Linked DNA regions of Hymenobacter tibetensis. The protein of the gene in region 1 binds, or shares a complex with, the protein of each later gene. Links are inferred from orthologs where the notes say so. Each region holds a gene or a part of one and is shown on either strand. Other genes may lie near its edges.

Region 1 (10,373 bases):
AAAACCGTTCTGACCACGGCCTACCGGGAGTATGCCTATGAAGGGTATGAGCTCGATGTGCTGGATTATCTGCTTAAGCCGTTTTCGTACGAGCGGTTTATGAAGGCTATTTCGCGCCTGCCGGCTTTCCAACCCGTCTCGCCTACCGATGCTACTACCGAGAAGCACTTGCTGGTGAAGGAGCGGCAAGGTTTGCTCAAAGTGCCGCACCGCGACATTGTGTACGTGGAAGGCTGCAAAGACTACGTCAAGCTCATGACGGCCACCAAAACCTACCTGCTCCACCACACTATGAAAGAGATGGTGGAAGTGCTAGGCCCAACCTATCTGCGCGTACACCGCTCCTTCATTGTAGCTGCCGCTCATATCCGCCTGCTCCAGCCCGACCACGTGCAGTTGCAGGATGCTACCCTGATTCCTATCGGTAGTTCATACAAAGCCGAGTTGCTGGCCTTCTTCAAGAAGTAGCAGTCGGCCGTGTGATGTTTGCTGGGCAAGACAAGCTGTTTGTTAGGCTGCCGGAGTTACCGCTGCGGAGGTGTTGCACGAGCCCGAACGACAGAACGTCTGGCCTTGGAAAGCGCCGTACCTTGCGCCTCTATGTTTGAGCACCGCCATTTCATCGTCCACAAACCCTACGGCTACCTTAGCCAATTCATGAGCAACAACCCCAGCGAAGCCCGTAAAAAGCGTTTCCTGGGTGAGTTGCACGACTTTCCAGAAGGCACCATGTCCATTGGCCGCCTCGACGAACATAGCGAAGGTTTGCTCCTGCTCACCACCGACGGCAGCGTGAGTGAGCAGATTCGCCGCAAAGACGTGGAAAAGGAATACTACGCCCAGGTGGATGGCCTTATCACCGACGAAGCTGTGGCACAGCTTCAACAAGGCGTGGAAATCGGCATTTCGGAGGGGCGCTACCAGACTCTGCCTTGCGCCGCCTACCGCTTGGCCGCGCCACCGGACCTGCCACCCCGCACCCGTCACATCCGCTCCGACCGACACGGCCCCACCAGTTGGGTGAGCATCACGGTTACGGAAGGCAAGTACCGGCAGGTGCGCAAGATGACCGCCGCCGCAGGCTTTCCCACGCTCCGCTTGGTGCGGATGCGCATAGGGGGCATCGTGCTGGGTAGTTTAGCGCCAGGCGAGGTGCAGGAAGTGGAAACCTTGCTTTTCTAGGTTGCAATCGAAAGGATATTCCTGATTTTGAAGGCCGTGTAAGGCCGAGGGCAGAGTGTGCAAGCTAGCCTAGCTGTTGCATGAATATAGATTTAAGCAGCTATTTTTATTATTCAATATATTCGTATAAAAATAATATTGCCTGTATTGTTCTTATTCCTTGTGAATTGAACAATAAGACTATATATTTATACCGGCTAATGTTAACCAAGTAGTACGATACTAGTATGTAGCTCGGCTACACCACGCCAATTCTGCTAATTATTTCTTGCTGTGATCAACAAGACCGGACTCCTGTTTGTGGCTTCCCTTGGCTTCAACACCTTATTGTCTTCCGTTTTTGCTTACAAGTACTACCACAATTGGTTTGAGAACGAAGTTCTCAAAGAACCTTTTCGCACGAGTATTTTTCAGGAGCTAACAGACGAACCCAATAAAATTTATTTCGTAGGCGACAGCCACACGGAAGCGTTTGAATTGGCAGAAATACTTAATAATCCGTCGGTCAGGAATAGAGGTATTTGGGGCGACAAAACCACAGGTATTATCAAGCGCCTCGATAGAATTATCAAAAGCAAACCCCGGAAAATATTTATTATGGTTGGGGTTAATGATATATGTGCTGGCACCTCAGTGGAAGAGATAAGTGCTCATATAGAGCTGATTACGAAGAAAATCAAGTCTGAATCACCAGCAACGGAATTATATATCCAAAGTGTATTGCCTACCAATCAAAAAATATTGCACTCAGATGAATTAACTATCAGCCAGATAAAAGAATTAAACGAAAGATATTCGCAAATCAGCAAAGAAAACGGCGCAACATTTATTAACCTCTTCCCTTATTTCCAGGAAGGCAACGGCCTGAAAGCCGAGTACAGCTTTGACGGCCTACATTTAAACGGCAAAGGATACATGGCATGGAAAAAGCTGATCATGCCGTACATATAAGCATGGCCAACACAGTGGCAATGGGGTAGCTTACGACATCTCACGCCTAGAAGCTCCTCCCATCCTGTCGAGAGCAAGATGGGAGGAGCTTCTATTTTGTACTGCTACTTGCTGAGCTTACACGGAGCTGGAATTTACAGCCGCTCTACTTTCCTGGTATCACCCGTGCCGCCAAGCTGTTCAAATACGTTTCCAACATAGTATAGCCGTTCGGACCCGTTTTGGCGCGGTCGGTGGGGTCGTGGGGGTTAAGGCGTTGTTTGGTTTCCCACGCATCCGGCATGCCATCATGGTCGGTATCAGTGGGGGCTGACACTGACGCCAGCACCGGCCACGCTTTCTGCGAGACGGTGTAGGGGGTGCCGTGCGGGTATCCCCCCTGCACGTCAATGATGCGGCCCGTGCGGTTAACCACGTTGCGGATGATGCGTTGGTCTAGGGTGTCGCGCTTGGGCAGACTGGCCCCTACGTGCTGTAAGACGGCCTTATACGCTTCAGCTGCTGTCTGAGTGCTGATGGGGCCCAAGTTGAATGGCAGGGCAGCTTTGGCTTGCACTGTATCGGTGGCGGTACCGCCGTTCATAGTCACGCCGCGCCAGTTGTGGCGGGTCACGTCGGCGCTGGCGTCCACGTAGTTGCCGGCCAGATAGAACTTGCCGTAGGGCAGCGGGTTGGCACCTTTCTCAAGCTTGTACGGATTCAGCACTCGCGCCTTCACGTTGTCTTTGGTAGAGGGGCCGTGCTTGTAGTAGTTGTTGACGACGTTGTAGTTGCCGCCTTCCCCAGCATACACGTTGTTTTCGCCCCAGTTGTAAAGCACGTTGTTGCGGAAATCCACGTTTTCGTAGCCGGCGGGGTGCGTGTAGCGGCTACCGTTGAAGCGTGGCGTGCGGTTCTTGCAGCTGGCAAACAGGTTGTGGTGCATGGTAGCATGCTGCCCGCCCCAAATGCCTCCAAACCCGTGCTGCTCGAAATCGGTGTCGCCGGTTTCGAAGTGGTACGAGTAATTGAGCGGCTCACTGATCAGATTCCACTGCAACGTGGTGCTGTCGCCTTCATACACCGACAAGCACTCATCCGTCGACCAGCTCATAGTACAGTGGTCGATGATGAGGCGGCTGTTGCGCATGCCACCAAATGCATCGTCGCCCCCGGCTCCGTTTACCTTGCCTTGATTCTGGTTTTTGTCGCCCATGCGGAAGCGCACAAACCGGACGATGACGTTGTTGGCTTTCAAGCTCACCGGATAGTCAGCTACGCAGATACCGTCGCCAGGAGCAGTTTGGCCGGCAATGGTGGTGTTGGACTGGCTGATGGTCAGGGGCGACGCCAAATGGATAGTGCCTGACACCCGGAACACGACGGTGCGCGCCGCCGCAGGCTTGGTTAGCGCGTAGCGCAAGCTACCGGGCTGGTTGTCGTCTTCCAGATTGGTGACCTCAAACACAGTGGTTGGCACCGCCGCCGAGCCTCGTCCGCCCGAGGTGAAGCGGCCGGCTCCCTCGGCATCCGGAAATGCCAGCTGCTGTTCCAGAGCAGGCGTGGCCAGTGCCAAACTCAGCGCAGCCAAGCAGGCAGCAGCAGTGTAGCAGGTAGCAGCAAGGGGTAGGTTGAACTCTCGAGGCATAAAGCAGACAGATGGCGGTGCGGACGCAGTACAACTTGAAACCCAAAGAAAATCCGCTTTCAGGCTTCAACAGAAGCCTGATATTACTGAAACCCTGGCCGGCGACGTGGCGCACCCGCCGTATTTCTTTGCGCAATCGATGTCGGCAACGTTGCCAGCTAAACGTTGGGTTTCAGCTGTAGTCTGTGAGGTCGTGTTTTTCGCGCGTAAGCCTTTGCTTCCGGAATCTTGTCTGGTATGAACCAGCACTCCAACTGCACCTTTGCAGGGTGCGGCCTGTTGCCTTTCAAGAGCAGGGTTATGTTGACATTCTGCCTATCTTGGAGGTTGGAGTTGTGGGGTTAGCAGCTAATAGACAGCTATTTTGGCTTTTTCGATGAAGTATTTTTTCTTTTTCCTCTTGATGAGTTTGCCGCAGGTGCTACTCGCTCGAATGCCCATGGAGCCGTTGCAGATTGCGCAGCAATTTGTGGCCACCAAAGGCTGGCCGGAAATGAAAGACTACCTCTGTTGCGAGGCCGAGCAGCAAGCCAAAAATCAAACGCTCGGCCAGCAGATACCCGCCACGCTGGAACGCAGCTGCCAATTGCTCGACCAGAGTGACAGCACCGCCGTGGTGGCCGTGGAACTGCGCGACTCCGTAAGCCGCAACGACTTCTACCTGCACTTTGCCAGAGAAGACAATGACTGGAAGCTACAAGCCATCCGCAGCCTGTCGATGACGCAGCTTGGCCCCCCCATGCTGAAGCTGCTGACCACTATGCCTCCCGCCGAAATAGCCCAGTACAACCAGAAGCACCCCGATGCCGACCACACGTTCACAGTAGGCAACCTCAAGCTCTGGATTAGCGCCGACGCCGACATTAGCAGCCATTTCACCCAGCACCAGGCCGATTTTCAAAAAGTAGCGCGCCTCGTCAAGGCTCGGCAGTTTTTCGCTACGGACACTACGGCCGCTGCGGAAGAAGCAGCCAACGCCGACCCGGAGATACACGCCCTGCTTCGCAAGCTCTATATCAGCCGCATCACTCGGCACGATACCAATTGCGGCACCTGCTTGGAGTTTATCATCGGCGGACGCATAGACAACACTGTGGGGTTTCTGTATCAGCCTAAAGCCGCAGACGTACCCAAAATGAACCCCAACCGTCTGATTGTCGTCAAGCCCATTACGAAAGGCTGGTACCTGTACAAGACCACCCGTAGCTCCCGCTAGCTTATACTACAGCAAGCCTACCAAAGCTGTCTGGCAGCAGTAGGCAGGCTTGCGTCACTCTGTGCATGGAGTCACAGACCAATCAGGAGTATTTATGCTCTTGCAGCCGCGTGCTCCTGCAACTAGTTTATGGTAGCTCCTTGTAGCGCACCCGGAACGAGCCATTGGTAAACCTCATAAGTTCTGTCTGTTGCGTATAGACAGCTTTGCGGCGGAGAACAGCTTCGAAACGACCTTCTACAATTCTCTGAACAGTATCAAGCTTGGTAATTTGTATGGATGGCAGACCTGTCCCATCCGTAGAAGCATAGGAATCGGTTATTCCGTCGCCTCCTATCAAGAGCTTCCATTCTGCCGGCAAGGCCTGCACAGACGATAGCACTTGCTTCTTGGGTAATGCAAAGCTCAATTGCAGAACCTCTGTTGTAGTAACAGGAATAGTATCGGGGGAGAATACATAAAATTCTCTTTTCCCCATGGCAAAGTATCCTTCGCCCGTTTTATCCCATGGCTGTCCATCTTTCTGCGCCTTCACAAAGAACTCTTCTTGAGGCTCAGCTGAATCTTTCGAGCACCCGGTCGCACTCCACATTAGTAACAAACAGGCAAGTACCTTCGGGAAGATGATTTTCATATAGTTATGTAGATAGTTACCCCGAGATGATACCAAGTGAAAGCAAATGGTTGCAACCACTTCACTGCTTAGTAGCCGCCAGAGGTATTTACTGAAGATATACTTTGCACAAAGTGGCCGAAGCAACTGGTATATCAACGTACTACCGGTAGCACTGCACGGCGAACTAAGCGAGCAGACGGGTATCGTCTTTGAGGTGCACCCCCGACAGCTTACGGCGCAGTGCTTCCAGCAGCAAATAGCTGAGTCGGTTGGCAGCCACATCGTAGGGGAGCCCGGCTGGTCGGATGTTAGATACACAATTACGGGCTTCGTCGGTGAGGCCAGGACGCGGGCCGTAGGTAAAATAGGCTCCTAAGCTGTCGGGGGAACTGAGGCCGGGCCGCTCCCCAATCAGAATCAATACCATTTGAGTGTGCAGCAGTGCTCCTATCTCATCGCCAAGAGCCACACGAGCCTGCGCTGCCACTACCAACGGCCCCAGGTGCAATCCGGCGGCCTGTAGTATAGGCACCAACAGCTTTACCAGCGGCACAGCATGCTCGTTCACGGCTGCCGCCGAAAGTCCATCGGCCAATACAATCACCAAATCGGTGGGCTGGGCGCTACTTTCCTGCAGCAGGGTGTGCGCTTCCTCGTGTAATTGCCGACCTAGGTCGGGGCGCTGTAAATATTCCTGTCGGTCGGGGGCCTTGCTGCGCACCTGAAGGACGGGCAACTGTAGCGGCGCCAGCCCCGCAAGCAAGGGGTCGAGGTCCAGGGTTGAGTACACCGCGTCGCGGGCATGAGCGTGGGCCAACCGGAAGGCTAACGCCTCACGTAGGGGCACGCTGCTACCCGTTCGGCCCAGCGCTATCCGAGCGGCCGTATGCGCTTTCAGGGCCGCCCACGGGTCGGGAGCGGGGTTTTCGGGTTGATGCGACGCAGGTAGTTCAGCCATTTGCATTGATAGCAGCATATCCTCCGCAGGCGACCCAACTGAAAGGAACCAGCTGCGAACTTCTAAGAGTGGCAAGACAAACACCCACGCCAATCAATGCACCATCAGCTAGGCAGCCTCTGCGCCTATGCCTATTGATTGCTGGGCTGCGGGCGGGCGAAGCGGTTGAGCAGGTTAAGCAGTACCCCGTTGGTCCAGCCGAAGCCATCCTGGAGAGGATACTCGCCACCCCCAGCGGGAAGGTGTGTATCGGTGACGTTGTATTTCTCCAGCAGCTTACCCGTTTGCTGGAATACGCGCGAGTTCAGGCGCACCCAACGGACGGCAATGGTATCGGCGAGCGGCTTCTGGTTGTAACGAGTGAGGCCCTGCACGGCAATATACTGCAACGGCGCCCAAGCATTGGGCGCGTCCCACTGCTGGCCGCTGGTGTTGAGCGTGGTAAGCAGGCCCCCATCTTTCAGGAAATCAGCCTTGAGGCCAGCGGCAATTACGGTTGCCTGGCGCGGGGTAGCTACCCCAAAGGCCAGCGGAAACACCCCTGCCAACGTGCGAATGGCAGCGGGGCGCTTTTGCGTGAAATCGTAGTCGGTGTACCAATTGGCGGCCTTGTTCCAGTTATAGCGCTGAATGGCACTGCAGCGCTGTTTGGCTTTCTGTAGCCAGGTGCGGGCTGCTGCACTTTGGCCTTGCGTAGTGTAGGAGCGAGCCAGTGTTTCTTCCAGCACCAGCATCAGGCAGTTCAAATCGACGGGCACCAACTCGGTGGTGCGGATCGAGCCCAGCGTACCGTCCGCCCCAAACCAGCGGGTACTGAAGTCCCAGCCGGAAGCCGCCGCGGCCCGAACGTCGCGGTAGAACTGTGAAGGTGGGCGGGTGGTTTTGCGGGCCGCATCGACGTCAATGCCATACGATTCTTCGCGCGGCTCAGTGCTTTCATCCCAGTACCGGTTCAGTAGTTCGCCGCCGGGCATCCGCATGACGCGGCGTGTGGCAGTGCCCGGCTTCAGCGAGTCGGCGCCAGCCATCCAGTAAGCGTATTCGCGTAGTAATTGGGGCTGGTAGCGCACCAACACAGAATCACCTTGCTCCTGCGCCAACAACTGCACCATCAACGAGAAAAATGGAGGCTGCGAGCGGGTAAGGTAATAGGTGCGGTTGCCGTTGGGAATAAAGCCGTAGCGGTTAAGCAGGTAAGCAAAGTTGTCGGTCATGTTGCGGATCAGGACCGTCCGGTTTGCTTCGCGCAAGCCAAGCATGGTGAAGTACGAGTCCCAATAGTACACCTCCCGGAACCGGCCACCTGGCACCAGATAGGGCCGCGGCAACAACAGCAACGAAGAGTAACGAGACACCGAATCGAGGGGGCGGCGCTGGAGCACCCGCCACAGGGTATCGAGGTGCAGGCGCAGGCCCGTGGCGATGTTGCTGCGGTAGGTGGTGGTGTCGGTGGTGGGCAGCTGGAACCGAGACTTTGCAAAGGCCGCTAGGTTGAAGCCTGGCTGCGTACGTTGCTGTTCGTAGTCGGCCACAATGCGCGCGGGCGTATCATGGCGGGGCACCATATCCACGAACGTCTTATTGTCGGGGAAAACCCGGCCGAGCTGAATAGCCTCGAAAAGACCCGGGTATAGTTGCCGGGGCGTTGGCGGGAGCTGAGCCGTAGCCCGCAAACAAAGACAGCAAAAGCAGAGCAGTAGTAGATTTCGCACGGAGCAAGGTAAGGATACACCTCCGAGTACGCAACCACCCCTGGTTGTGGCTGACTTTCAGCAGATCGGCTCTGTTTTTGTGTACCCACTGCGTGTCCCGTATGCCACTTTGGGCGGGCTGTTTCGTGGGTTTCCAAGCACCAAATTCATTTCAAAGCCAGGATCGAGCTTCTTGCGGTTTCATGGATTGGAAGCGGTGCAGGCACATTGGCTGCCAACCAATTTTCGCGTGGTGCAACTTCGTTACTTTTGTATCTGTTTACAGCTAGCAGCAGCCCTGAACTAGGTTGTGAGGCTGCTCGTAAGTTCTTGCGTTTTTCACACCTTTAGCCATAGCATGCCGTCTTCCGACCGTATTTCCCAAGCGCTGACCCGGCACGGGCTCCGCCAAACCGTAGTACGGCAGGCGGTCTTGCGGGTGGTAGCCGATTCGCCGTTTGCCTTGTCTGGCAGTGAAATCGAACAGCTTCTTGCCCCCAACACCGACCGTATCACGCTCTACCGGACGCTGAAATCGTTTGAGGAAAGTGGTTTGATTCACCGGGTGATAGACAAGAGCGACATTGTCCGCTACGCAGCCTGTTCTATTGAGTGCAGCGCGCATGAGCACTTCGACAACCACGTGCATTTCAAGTGCAGCAATTGTCAGCACATCTACTGTCTCAATCAGGTAGCTATTCCGTCCGTGAACCTACCAGCCAAGTTCGAGGTCAAGACCCGCGACTATCTATTAAGTGGTGTGTGCCACGAATGCCAGCCAGTGCAAGTGTCGTAACCCGGTGTATCAGTTGTTTACACTGAATTTTGCCTCGCAGCCAGCTTGGTTGACTCACTAGTATAAGTAGGGTAGCCTTGGCGTTCAGCTGCCGTGCAAGCAGCCGCTACACACACCCGTACAACCAGCATATTTGGTTGCGCAGGTCTTAGATTGCACAACTCAAAAAACTATTCTGCTTCACAGGAAGTAATGGAGTAGCAACTAATGCGCAGCTCTATGGAAATGGAAGGACTAGCCAAAATAGAACACGTTGGCAAACCACGGGTGGTAATTGTGGGGGGCGGCTTTGGCGGACTAGAGCTGGCCAAAGCCCTACGCGATGCGCCGGTGCAAGTGGTGTTAGTGGATAAGCAAAACTACCACACCTTTCAGCCCCTGATGTACCAGGTGGCCACTGCTGGACTGGAAGCGGCCGATATCATTTCGCCGTTCCGTCAGATTTTGAAAGGGCAAAGCAACCTATGCTTCCGTATGGCGGAGGTAGAACACGTTGATACGACCACGCACGTCTTGAAAACGTCTATCGGCCTGATTCCCTACGACCACCTGATTATTGCCACCGGGGCTACCAGCAACTATTTCGGCGACGCCGAAATGGCGCGTCATGCCGTGGCTATCAAGAGCGTGGAAGACGCCGTGGAATTGCGCAATACGGTGCTTTCCAACTTCGAAAAGGCCCTGCAAATAGACGATGTCGAACAGCTCAACAGCTTGCTCGACTTCGTGATTGTGGGAGGTGGCCCTACCGGCGTGGAGGTAGCGGGGGCGCTAAGTGAATTACGCAAGCACGTATTTCCGAAGGACTACCGCGAAATCGACTTTCGCCAGATGGATATTCACTTGATTCAAAGCGGCAACACCTTGCTGAAGGGTATGTCGGCTGAGGCCTCGCAAAAGGCGTTGGAATACCTGCAGAAGTTTGGCGTGGATGTGTTGCTGGACCGTCGGGTGCAGTCTTATGATGGCTACACCGTTACGCTCAACACCGGTGAGAAGCTCATTACCCGCACGCTGATTTGGGCGGCCGGTGTAGCAGGCGCACCTATTGAAGGCATCCGACCCGAAAGCTTGCGCAAAGGCAACCGCTACGAGGTAGATACCTTCAACCGAATTGCTGGTTACACCAATATCTACGCTATTGGTGACATAGCAGCTATGGTTTCCGCTGAGTACCCCGAAGGTCATCCGATGGTAGCGCAGCCCGCCATACAGCAGGGCCGATTACTGGGCGAGAACATCGTACGCATGTTAGCCGGTAACCCACTAGAGCCGTTCCGCTACCACGACCAAGGCGCCATGGCTACCATCGGCCGCAACCACGCCGTCGCCGACA
Region 2 (10,412 bases), 4.9 Mb from region 1 along the record:
GGCAAGCTGATCGACTACCAGAAGATTCGCGACCAGGCCGCTATGGTGGGTCAGAAAGAGTCGGACGGATGCTGCTACTCGCAGTCGTGGCAGGATGTGCAGTTCCAGCGCATGCCTAACGTGAGCTTGCGCCCCGGCACCGCCAAATTGAGCGTGGACGAGATGGTAAGCAAGGTAGATAAAGGCATCTACATTGCCGGCAACGGCTCGTTCTCCATCGACCAGCAGCGCTACAACTTCCAGTTTGGCGGCCAAGTGTTCTACGCCATCGACAAAGGCAAGATTACGGGCATGCTCGAAGACGTGGCCTATCAGGCCAATACGCAAGAGTTCTGGAACTCCTGCGCCGGCTCCTGCGACCAGTCCGACTACCGCCTCGCGGGCTTCTTCAACGACGGCAAAGGACAGCCCGCACAGAGCTCGGCGGTGAGCCACGGTTCGGCCACCACCCGCTTCAACGGCGTCAACGTCATCAATACGGCCCGCAAAATTGGCTAGGGAAACGGGTGACATAAGCTTGTCGCTTTTCGCCTAGTAGGTTGCCCGTCCGGTTTGCGCCGGGCGGGCATTTACTTTTCATTCGGTTTCTTGAATATTTTAGCAACCTTGATCTGGAAGTAGCATCCATAGCACATGGGAAACCTGTTCCTGCCTGCTTCCTTCAGTTCTTTTCTCACCTTCTAATTCTCAAGCACTTTGAAAAGACGTGACTTTATGGGGCTGACTGGCCTGGCGGCCGGGGGCCTGCTGCTACCGAGTATACCCGGGTTGGGAGGTATGCTCGTGGACCCCGAGCAACTGCTCGAAGTCATGGACCCAGCCCTGAAAAAGCGCTTGGCCGATGCTGCCCTGAACGCTGCAAAATCTGCCGGTGCTTCGTATGCCGATGTGCGCATTGGGCGCTACCTCAATCAGTACGTTTTCACCCGCGAAAAACAGGTGCAGAATATTACCAGCACGGAAAGCCTCGGAGCGGGGGTTCGGGTATTGGTGAATGGTGCGTGGGGGTTTGCGTCAACCAACACCATAACGGAAGCTGGCGTAGCGGCGGCGGCTCGCTCGGCAACGGCCATTGCCAAAGCCAACCAGAAGGGGCAGAAACAACCTGTGCAGTTGGCGCCACAACAAGGCTACGGCGAGGTCAGCTGGAAGACGCCCATCCAGAAAAACCCTTTCGAAGTACCCGTAAAGGAAAAGGCCGACTTGCTGCTGGCCGCCAATGCCAAGGCCCTCGAAAACGGCGCTAACTACATCAATTCGGCGCTATTCCAGGTGAACGAGCAGAAGTACTTCGCCAGCACCGACGGCTCCTATATCGACCAGGATGTGCACCGCATCTGGCCCACGTTTACCGTCACGGCCATTGACAAGGCAACCGGCAAGTTCCGTTCGCGCGAGTCGATGTCGGCGGCCATGGGGTTGGGCTACGAGTACCTGACGCCCGGCGGCAGCGAGAGAGTAGCAGGTCCTACGGGCACGACGGTAATCGGCTACAAGCAGCGCTACGACATTCTGGAAGATGCCGCGCAGGCAGCCAAACACGCCAAGGAAAAGCTGACGGCTAAAAGCGTAGTGCCCGGTAAGTACGACCTGGTGCTCGACCCTGGCCACTTGGGTTTGACCATCCACGAATCGGTGGGCCACCCTACCGAGTTGGACCGGGTGCTCGGCTACGAAGCCAACTATGCTGGTACGAGCTTCGCCACCTTAGAGTGGAAAGCCAAGAACATTCCGTATGGCTCCAAGCAAGTGAATATTGTAGCCGACAAGTTGCAGCCCGGTTCTTTGGGCGCGGTTGGGTATGATGACGAGGGCGTGAAAACCAAGCAGTGGGACCTCATCAAAGAAGGCAAGTTGGTGAACTATCAGAAAATTCGGGACCAAGCTGCCGTAGTTGGGCAGCAAGAATCAGACGGGTGCTGCTATGCCGATGCCTGGAGTTCGGTGCAGTTTCAGCGCATGCCTAACGTAAGCTTACAACCCGGCACCGCTAAGCAGAGCGTGGACGAAATGATCAGCAAGGTGGATAAGGGTATCTACATTGCGGGTGCTGGCTCCTACTCTATCGACCAGCAGCGCTACAACTTCCAATTTGGCGGCCAGGTGTTTTATGCCATTGAGAAAGGCAAAATAGCCGGCATGATTGAGGACGTGGCCTACCAGGCCAACACGCAAGAGTTCTGGAACTCCTGCGCTGGCTCCTGCGACCAGTCCGACTACCGGCTCATGGGCACCTTCTTCGATGGCAAGGGTCAGCCGAGCCAGATTTCGGCGGTGAGCCACGGTTCGGCTACTACCCGCTTCAACGGCGTCAACGTCATCAACACGGCACGGAAAATTGGCTAGTTAATGCGCTTGAACTATCATTCCGACGCAGGAGGAATCTAGAGTAATCGGTTAACGACTTCACTCAGATTCCTCGCTTCGCTCGGAATGACAGCGCCATCTGCTCTATAGCAACCAACAACTAGCCAGCAAGCAACAACTCAACAATCACCCCATGGCAATACTTTCTCAAGACGAAGCGCAGGCCATCCTTAAAAAGGTCCTGAGCTTCAGCACCGCCGACGAGTGCGCGGGCCAGCTCAATGGCCGCACCACCGGCAACATTCGTTACGCTCGCAACAACGTGAGCACCGCCGGCTCGTCCGACAACGTGAGCCTGTCCGTAGAAGCCCGGTTCGGTAAACGCTCAGGTGTGGCCACCTGCAACCAGTTCGACGATGCCACCCTGCGGCGGTGCGTGCAGCGGGCCGAAGAAATTGCCAAGCTGGCCCCCGAAGACCCCGAATATATGCCCATGCTCGGGCAGCAGCAGTTCCTCACGCCCAACAGTTACGCCGCGGCCACAGCCGGCATCACGGCCGACTTCCGCGCTCAAGTGGCCGCCGACAGCATTGCGCTCTGCGAACCTCGTAAGCTCACAGCCGCTGGCTACCTCGAAGACGGCCCAAGTTTCGTGGCTATCCGCAACAACAAAGGACTGGAAGGCTACCAGCAATTCACGCAGCTAGATTATTCGGTAACGGTGCGCACTGCCGATGGCACTGGCTCGGGCTACGCCGTGGCCGACTACACCGACGTAGCTAAGTTCAACGCCAAGACGCTCACCAGCATTGCCGCCACCAAAGCTGCAGGTTCGGTAGGGGCCAAGGCCATCGAGCCCGGCAAATACACCGTTATTCTGGAGCCCGCCGCCCTGGTTTCCGATGAAGGCATTCTGAACCGCATGATCTATGCCCTGGGGGCCCGCGAAGCCGACGAAGGCCGCAGCTTCCTCAGCAAAAAAGGCGGTGGCAACAAGCTCGGCGAAAAGATGTTCGACCCGCGCGTGACCATCTACTCCGACCCGCTCAACGCCACGGCTCCCGGCCGCGTATTCGACGACGAAGGGATGCCCGTTAAGCGCATGACGTGGGTGGAGAAAGGCGTGATGAAGAACCTGTACTACTCGCGCTACTGGGCCGAGAAAAGCAAGAAGCCCGCCACGGCCTTCCCCGGCGGTTTCATCATGGAAGGTGGCACCCAGAGCGTTGATGACCTCATTAAAGGCACGGCTAAAGGCATCCTGGTCACGCGCCTCTGGTACATCCGCGACGTTGACCCGCAGACACTCCTTGTCACCGGCCTCACCCGCGACGGAACCTTCTACATCGAAAACGGCAAGATCAAGCACCCCATCAAGAACATGCGCTTCAACGAAAGCCCGGTTATCATGCTCAACAACATCGAGGCCATGGGCAAGTCGGTGCGCTTGGGCGGCAACATGGTGCCCCCGTTGAAGATTCGGGACTTCACCTTCACTAGCCTCTCCGACGCGGTGTAAGATCAGAAGTACGTTTGGCAGCAAACAACAGCGGCTTGCTCTACAGAGCAAGCCGCTGTTGTTTGCTGCTTGAGTGCTCATGGCAGCACCTATTTCCCGAACTTGATACCGACGGATGCCTGAATCACGCGGTTTTTCAGGCGGGGGTCGTTGGCGCCGTTTAGGTCAGCTACGTCGTTGATGTTGTTGAGGCCCGCAGTGTAGCGCACGCCCAAGATGAGGCTACCCAACTCCAAACCAGCTCCGGCAGCAAGGGCGAAGTCGTTTTTCTTGTAGTTATTGTCGGCGGTGCGGTTGACAGGGCCGTAGCCGTCGGCGGCATTGATGCGGAGCGTGCCGTTTTCGCGGGCACCGAGCAGTACGCCAAACTGTGGGCCACCCTCTACATATACCGGACCCACCTTCACGTGAGCCAGCACCGGAATGTTAAGGTAGTGCAGCTTGGTATCGTAGTGGGCCACAGCGGACTTAAACTGTGAGCCTTGCAAGGAGTACAGCACTTCGGGCTGAATAGACAACGGACCAAGTATCGGTAGCCGAACGAAGGCCCCTACGTGGTAGGTGGTCTGGTAATCGGTGTTCATGTTGATGTTCTGGCCATCGAGCACGGCGTTGTTGACGCCAGCTTTGATGCCGAATTGAGCTTGGGCGTGGCTGGCAGCACCTAGCAGGAAGAAAAGGAAGGCAAAAAGTCGCAAGGATTTCATAGCAGAAAAAGAAGAATGTTTTTACATAAACCATGTAAACGCAAAATCATTGCCATATTCACCCGCTTATTGAAATATCTTTTTCACTTGTTTGTCAAGCACATGCGCGGTAGGGATTTTTAGAGCCAGCAACCGATTTTCTCCTACGTGAGCCACCTCCCGCATTTATTTTTGTCTGTTATTGGCTGCCCGTAGTGGTCTTGCCTTTCACCTTATCATCCCGCATGCCTGTTCCTTTCACTTTCGTGCGTCTGCAATACCGCTCCGGCGACTGGGATGGCGTAGACGAGCGAATGCCAACCAACCTGCTACACTCTCTGATTCAGTACACCAAAATACCCGTCAATCAGAAAGAGAAAGTAGTAGCCCTCGACTCACCGGAGCTGTTCCGGCACCCCTTCTGCTACTTATCGGGGCACCGGCTGGTACAGTTTTCGGCGCAGGAAAAAGCGAATTTTACGCAGTACGTGCGCAACGGTGGCTTCGTATTCGTCGACGACTGCAACCACGACATCGACGGCCTATTTGCCCGTTCCTTCGAGGAGCAGATGCGGCAATGCTTCGGCACTGGCGCCCTCAAGAAGATTCCCAAAACGCACGTCATCTACTCGCAGTTCTTCAAGTTTCCTGACGGGCCCCCACCCACATCCTTCGAGCTAAACGGCTGGGGCGACGACCTGGTGCACGACTACCTGAAAGGCATTGAAATCAACGGCCGCCTCGGTGTGCTCTATTCCAACAAAGACTACGGCTGCGAGTGGGACTACGACTTCCGCAACAAACGCTTCCTAGCCGAAGACAACACCAAATTCGGCGTCAATATTCTGCTGTACGCGCTAACAGCGTGACCCCACCCCCGGCCCCTCCCCCTCCGGGAGAGGGGTGCCGAACGATAGTGCTTCATTAGAACGCACCCCTCTCCTGCAGGGGAGGGGCCGAGGGTGGGGTCAACGAAACGCCTGAGGCAGCTTTTCCAACAGCAATGGTTGCAACGGCGCGGGTAGTAGCCTGCCTTGCGCATCGAACACGCCTAGCTGCTGTAGCCATGCCTCGAACTCTGGGGCGGCGCGCAGATTGAGCACGCTGCGGATGTAGAGTGCATCGTGGAAGGACGTGGATTGGTAGTTGAGCATGATGTCGTCGGCGCCGGGCACGCCCATGATGAAGTTGCAGCCAGCCACGCCTAGTAGCGTGAGTAGGGTATCCATGTCGTCTTGGTCGGCTTCGGCGTGGTTGGTGTAGCAGATGTCCATGCCCATGGGCAGGCCGAGCAGCTTACCGCAAAAATGGTCTTCCAGCGCCGCTCGGATGATTTGCTTGCCGTCGTAGAGGTACTCGGGGCCGATGAAGCCGACCACCGAGTTGACGAGCAGCGGCTTGAAACGGCGGGCTACGGCGTAAGCACGGGCTTCGCAGGTTTGCTGGTCGAGGCCGTGGTGGGCGTTGGCGCTAAGGGCGCTGCCCTGGCCAGTTTCGAAGTACATAACGTGCTGGCCCACTGTCCCTCGATTGAGGCTAAGCGTGGCTTGCCACGCCTCATCGAGCAGCGACAGATTGATACCGAAGCTGGCATTGGCAGCCTCCGTACCGGCAATACTCTGAAATGTCAGGTCCACTGGGGCTTGCTGCCGCACCAGTTCCAGCGTGGTCGTGACGTGGCACAGCACGCACGACTGCGTGGGAATGGCATACTGCTGCCGAATAGCGTCGAGCATTTCCAGCAGGTTCCGAACTGCAGCAGGATTGTCGGTGGCGGGGTTGATGCCGATAACGGCGTCGCCGCTGCCGTAGAGTAGGCCGTCGAGGAGGCTGGCGGCAATGCCGCGGGCGTCGTCGGTGGGGTGGTTGGGCTGCAGACGGGTAGCTAGGTGGCCCCGCTGGCCCAACGTGTTGCGAAACTGCGTTATCACCTCGCACTTGCGAGCCACGGCAATCAGTTCTTGGTTGCGCATGAGCTTACTGACGGCGGCCACCATTTCCGGGGTCAGGCCGGGGGCCAATAGCTGAAGCGTAGGCGTGTCAGTGGTATCAGCCAGCAACCAGTCGCGCAATTGCCCCACCGTGAAGTGGCTAACAGGTGCAAACGCGGCGGCATCGTGCGTGTCGAGAATCAGGCGCGTTACCTCGTCCTGCTCGTAGGGAATGAGTGCTTCGTTGAGAAAATTTCGGAGCGGAACTTCAGCCAACGTAAGCTGAGCGGCTACCCGCTCTTCATACGTTTCGGCAGCCACCCCCGCCAGCACGTCGCCCGACCGTAGCGGGGTGGCCTTTGCCAGCAGCGTTTTCAGATCAACAAATTGATAGACCCTATTGCGAATGGTATGGTGGTAGGCCATAAGAGAATTCTCTAAGAGGCATTTCAAGCTAATTTCTAGTTCGCCAGAACGGTGTACAGCTGTCTAGTTGGGTCTTACCTTTTACATCAACGCCCACCGTCGTGGTGTCAATGCTACAACGCCGGTAGGCTTTTTTAAGTCGTTGTTGGGTAACGCGAACAGCTTCTAGATTATTCTTGGGAAGGCAGTTCTACTACCTTTCTTGTGTTGCTACCACTGCCTTTGGCTTCGCCAAGCCCAGCAGCCTATATACCCCTAGCAACAACCCCAGGCCCACGAAAAACACTAAGCTCAGCAGCCAGTTGTAATACATAATAGCCCCCAAGCTCACCAACGACAATACCGTAGCAATCAGCGGAAACCAAGGGTAAAACGGCGTAACGAACGGCCGCACCAGGTTGGGTTCTTTCCGCCGCAGCACAAACAAACTCAGCAAACTAACCAGGTACATCAGCACCGCGCCCAACACCGACAGAATAATAAGCTTGTCGGTGGTACCTGTCAGCAGCGATACGCAACCCACTACCCCACCGGCCACCAAAGCCCAGTGTGGCGTTTGGAACCGCGGGTTAACGCGGGCCAGAAAGCCCGGCAGATAGCCGCTGCGCGCCAAGGCAAACACCTGCCGCGAGTACCCAATGATGGTGCCGTGAAACGAAGCCACCAAGCCAAACAAGCCAATGCTGGCAAACACTTTGGTCCAAGGGCTGCCTTTGCCCAGCGCATAACTCAACGCCTCAGGCAGCGGATAGTCAATGGTGCTGAGGCGGTGCCAGTCGGTAACGCCGCCGGTAAGGACCATCACGCCTAGGGCCAGCAATACCAGCGTGAGCAAGCCATAGGTATAGCCGATGGGGATGGTGCGCCTCGGCTCCTCTACTTCTTCGGCCACCATGGCTACACCCTCAATAGCCAGGTAAAACCAGATGGCAAACGGCAAAGCGGCAAACACACCCGCCGCGCCAAAAGGCATAGGGTCGGCGAGGAAGTTGCTGGCCTTGAAATGCGGTGCCACCAGTCCCATAAATACCAGCAGCTCTGCCACGGCCAGCAAAGTAACCACCAACGAAAACAACGCCGACTCCTTGATGCCCAGCAGGTTGATGCCGATAAACACTACGTAGCTGCCCAGCGCCGTAGCCAGTACGGGTACGCTCGGGTACAAGAAGTGCACGTAGCTGCCTAGTGCAAACGCAATGGCCGGCGGCGCGAACAAAAACTCCACTAGCGTGGCATAGCCAGCCACAAATCCGCCCACGGGGCCCAGCGCCCGGTGGGCATAGGCAAACGGCCCACCGGCATGCGGAATGGCCGTTGTTAGTTCCGTAAAGCTGAAAATGAACGTGATGTAGAGTACCGTAATCAGGAGCGTGGCCACCAGAAACCCAACGGTGCCCGAAACTGCCCAGCCGTAGTTCCAGCCGAAGTACTCGCCGGAAATAACTAGCCCTACCGCAATGGCCCATAGGTGCAGCGGCTTCAGTACTTTCTTTAAGGCCGGCGACGGGGCAGCATCGTTCATACAATAGGCGAAAGGGGTTCAGCTACACCCTTAACATAGCGCTAATTGCACAAAATCACCAACGGAAAACCATGCAGGACTGACCTGACCAACTAGCCCATTGCACTTGATCTGGTATCGGTGTGGTGTGGTTGTGTGGCCTCCTGTTGGGCTCCCGTACGTTCAACCTGTTTTCACCTCTTGCAGGTACGCCATTATTCCGCCCTTCAGATTATACAGGTTATCGAACCCGAAGTGCTCTTCCAACTGGCGGATGGCTTTTGTGCTACGGCCGCCCGTTTTGCAGTGTACTACTACTTTTCGGTGGCGGTCAATCTTATCGGTATTGTCTTGTAGTGTATCTAGTGGCAGCAGCAGGGCGTCCATGTTGGCGCTGGCATATTCATCTGGCTGGCGCACGTCAATCAATTGAAAATCTTCCCCTGCGTTCTGCCACTCATGAAGCTGGGCAACGGTAATTTCCCGCACTGGCTTTTCAATTACCGGCATACCACAGAACTGCTCGTAATCAATCAGCTTGTCGATGGTTGGGTTCGTGCCGTTGAGCGGATTATCGGAGCTGCGCTTGATGTTGAAGGTGCGGGATTGAAAGCTTAGCGCATCGAAATTAAACAAGCGCCCACTGAGCACTTCTCCTACGCCCGTCACAACCTTGATAACTTCCAGCGCTTGTAGGCTGCCAATTATACCAGGCAACACGCCCAATACGCCACCTTCCGCACAACTCGGAACCATTCCTGGAGGTGGCGGAGTGGCGTACAAATCACGGTAGTTGGGACCTAGCTCACCCGCACTATCCCGGTAGTTGAACACCGAAACCTGGCCTTCAAACTGCAGAATGGACGCGTAGACGTTGGGCTTGCCAAGCAGTACGCACGCGTCGTTTACCAGGTAGCGGGTCGGAAAATTGTCGGTACCATCGGCCACCACATCATACTCTCCAATCAGCTCTAAGGCGTTTGCAGAGGTTAACGGGGTGTTGTACACCTCAATTTGGATGTATGGATTCAACGCCTGTAGCCGACGCTTCGCCGCTTCCGCTTTGGGCTGCCCAATTTCCTCCACTCCAAACAACACCTGCCGATGCAAGTTGCTGTCCTCAACGACATCGAAATCCACGATGCCAATCGTACCGACCCCAGCAGCAGCTAGATACAGCAGCATAGGGCTCCCCAAACCACCCGAACCCACTACCAGCACTCTAGCTGCTTTCAGCTTCTTCTGCGATTCCAGCCCAAACTCAGGAATAATAATGTGGCGGTCATAACGAGCCAGCTCTGCCGCGGAGAATGCTAGGGCATTGTGATCCATATACTTATGCTTTTGGTTGATCTATTCCTCCGGCTATGGCAGGCACAATACTAATAACAGAGGTGGCTTGCACCGGGGTCTGCTCTTGCTGCAAAGCACGAATGTCATCGTCGCCCACAAATATGTTGATGAACGAAGGGATTTTTCCGTCTGGGGTGCGCAGGTGCCTTTTAAGCTCAGGATACTGAAGGGTCAACTCACTTACAACATCGGACACGGTGGTTGCCGACACTTGTACCCGCGAGGCGTTGCCCGTGAATTTCCGTAGCGGCGTTGGAACAATTACAGTTGCCATGGCTTTAAAATGAATCGGTGATGTGTATTGGTTCGTTCTCGAAGTGCCCTTCATCACTCAAACGCCAGGATTGCACATCGTCAACTCTTCCGCCCAGCACCGAAACAATCAGATAAGAGAAGTACGGAAATGCGGCTTGGCTATCGTGTTTCGAGGGCACAGCGGAATGTTCGGGATGAGAATGGTACACGCCAAGCAGTTGCATCTGCTTTTGCTCGGCGAACTGCTCGGCAAACAGGTAATCTTTAGGTGCTATGCGGAACCGCAAACGCTTGTCGTTTTGCTCGGCATTTGCCACAGCCATAGTTTCCGTGACAACACGGCCAGCCTCTTTGTCGTGACCGAATACAAACCCACAGCATTCCTCAGGTGAGGATGCCGCGTGAGCTTGAATTTTGTCTAATAAGGCCTTATG

The links.
Region 2: the proteins of eutC (region 1) and MTX78_RS01405 are in contact, whole or in part, in a solved structure (PDB 3ABO), measured with the Escherichia coli proteins. The link is inferred for Hymenobacter tibetensis from one-to-one orthologs.

Annotation. Positions count from the first base shown.
Region 1 is NZ_CP094669.1:5,269,958-5,280,330, forward strand. Bases 4,664-7,612 are described here. They hold eutC (ethanolamine ammonia-lyase subunit EutC), read right to left. Parts: upstream 6,551-7,612; coding sequence 5,777-6,550; downstream 4,664-5,776. Other genes in these bases: MTX78_RS21250 (hypothetical protein), read left to right, coding at 4,664-4,976; MTX78_RS21255 (hypothetical protein), read right to left, coding at 5,104-5,610; treF (alpha,alpha-trehalase TreF), read right to left, coding at 6,682-7,612. In the rest of the region: MTX78_RS21230 (LytR/AlgR family response regulator transcription factor), read left to right, coding at 1-468; MTX78_RS21235 (pseudouridine synthase), read left to right, coding at 601-1,182; MTX78_RS21240 (GDSL-type esterase/lipase family protein), read left to right, coding at 1,456-2,133; MTX78_RS21245 (pectate lyase family protein), read right to left, coding at 2,279-3,760; more of MTX78_RS21250, read left to right, coding at 4,137-4,663; more of treF, read right to left, coding at 7,613-8,223; MTX78_RS21270 (Fur family transcriptional regulator), read left to right, coding at 8,600-9,037; MTX78_RS21275 (NAD(P)/FAD-dependent oxidoreductase), read left to right, coding at 9,245-10,373. UniProt on the Escherichia coli protein: Catalyzes the deamination of various vicinal amino-alcohols to oxo compounds. Ethanolamine ammonia-lyase (EAL) allows bacteria to utilize ethanolamine as the sole source of nitrogen and carbon in the presence of external vitamin B12.
Region 2 is NZ_CP094669.1:346,834-357,245, reverse strand. The notes cover bases 4,676-7,663. They hold MTX78_RS01405 (ethanolamine ammonia-lyase subunit EutB), read right to left. Parts: upstream 6,870-7,663; coding sequence 5,481-6,869; downstream 4,676-5,480. Other genes in these bases: eat (ethanolamine permease), read right to left, coding at 7,063-7,663; MTX78_RS01410 (DUF4159 domain-containing protein), read left to right, coding at 4,758-5,381. In the rest of the region: MTX78_RS01430 (TldD/PmbA family protein), read left to right, coding at 1-498; MTX78_RS01425 (TldD/PmbA family protein), read left to right, coding at 697-2,346; MTX78_RS01420 (TldD/PmbA family protein), read left to right, coding at 2,501-3,826; MTX78_RS01415 (porin family protein), read right to left, coding at 3,916-4,533; more of eat, read right to left, coding at 7,664-8,391; molybdopterin-synthase adenylyltransferase MoeB, read right to left, coding at 8,554-9,702; MTX78_RS01390 (MoaD/ThiS family protein), read right to left, coding at 9,707-9,997; MTX78_RS01385 (Mov34/MPN/PAD-1 family protein), read right to left, coding at 10,002-10,412. UniProt on the Escherichia coli protein: Catalyzes the deamination of various vicinal amino-alcohols to oxo compounds. Allows this organism to utilize ethanolamine as the sole source of nitrogen and carbon in the presence of external vitamin B12.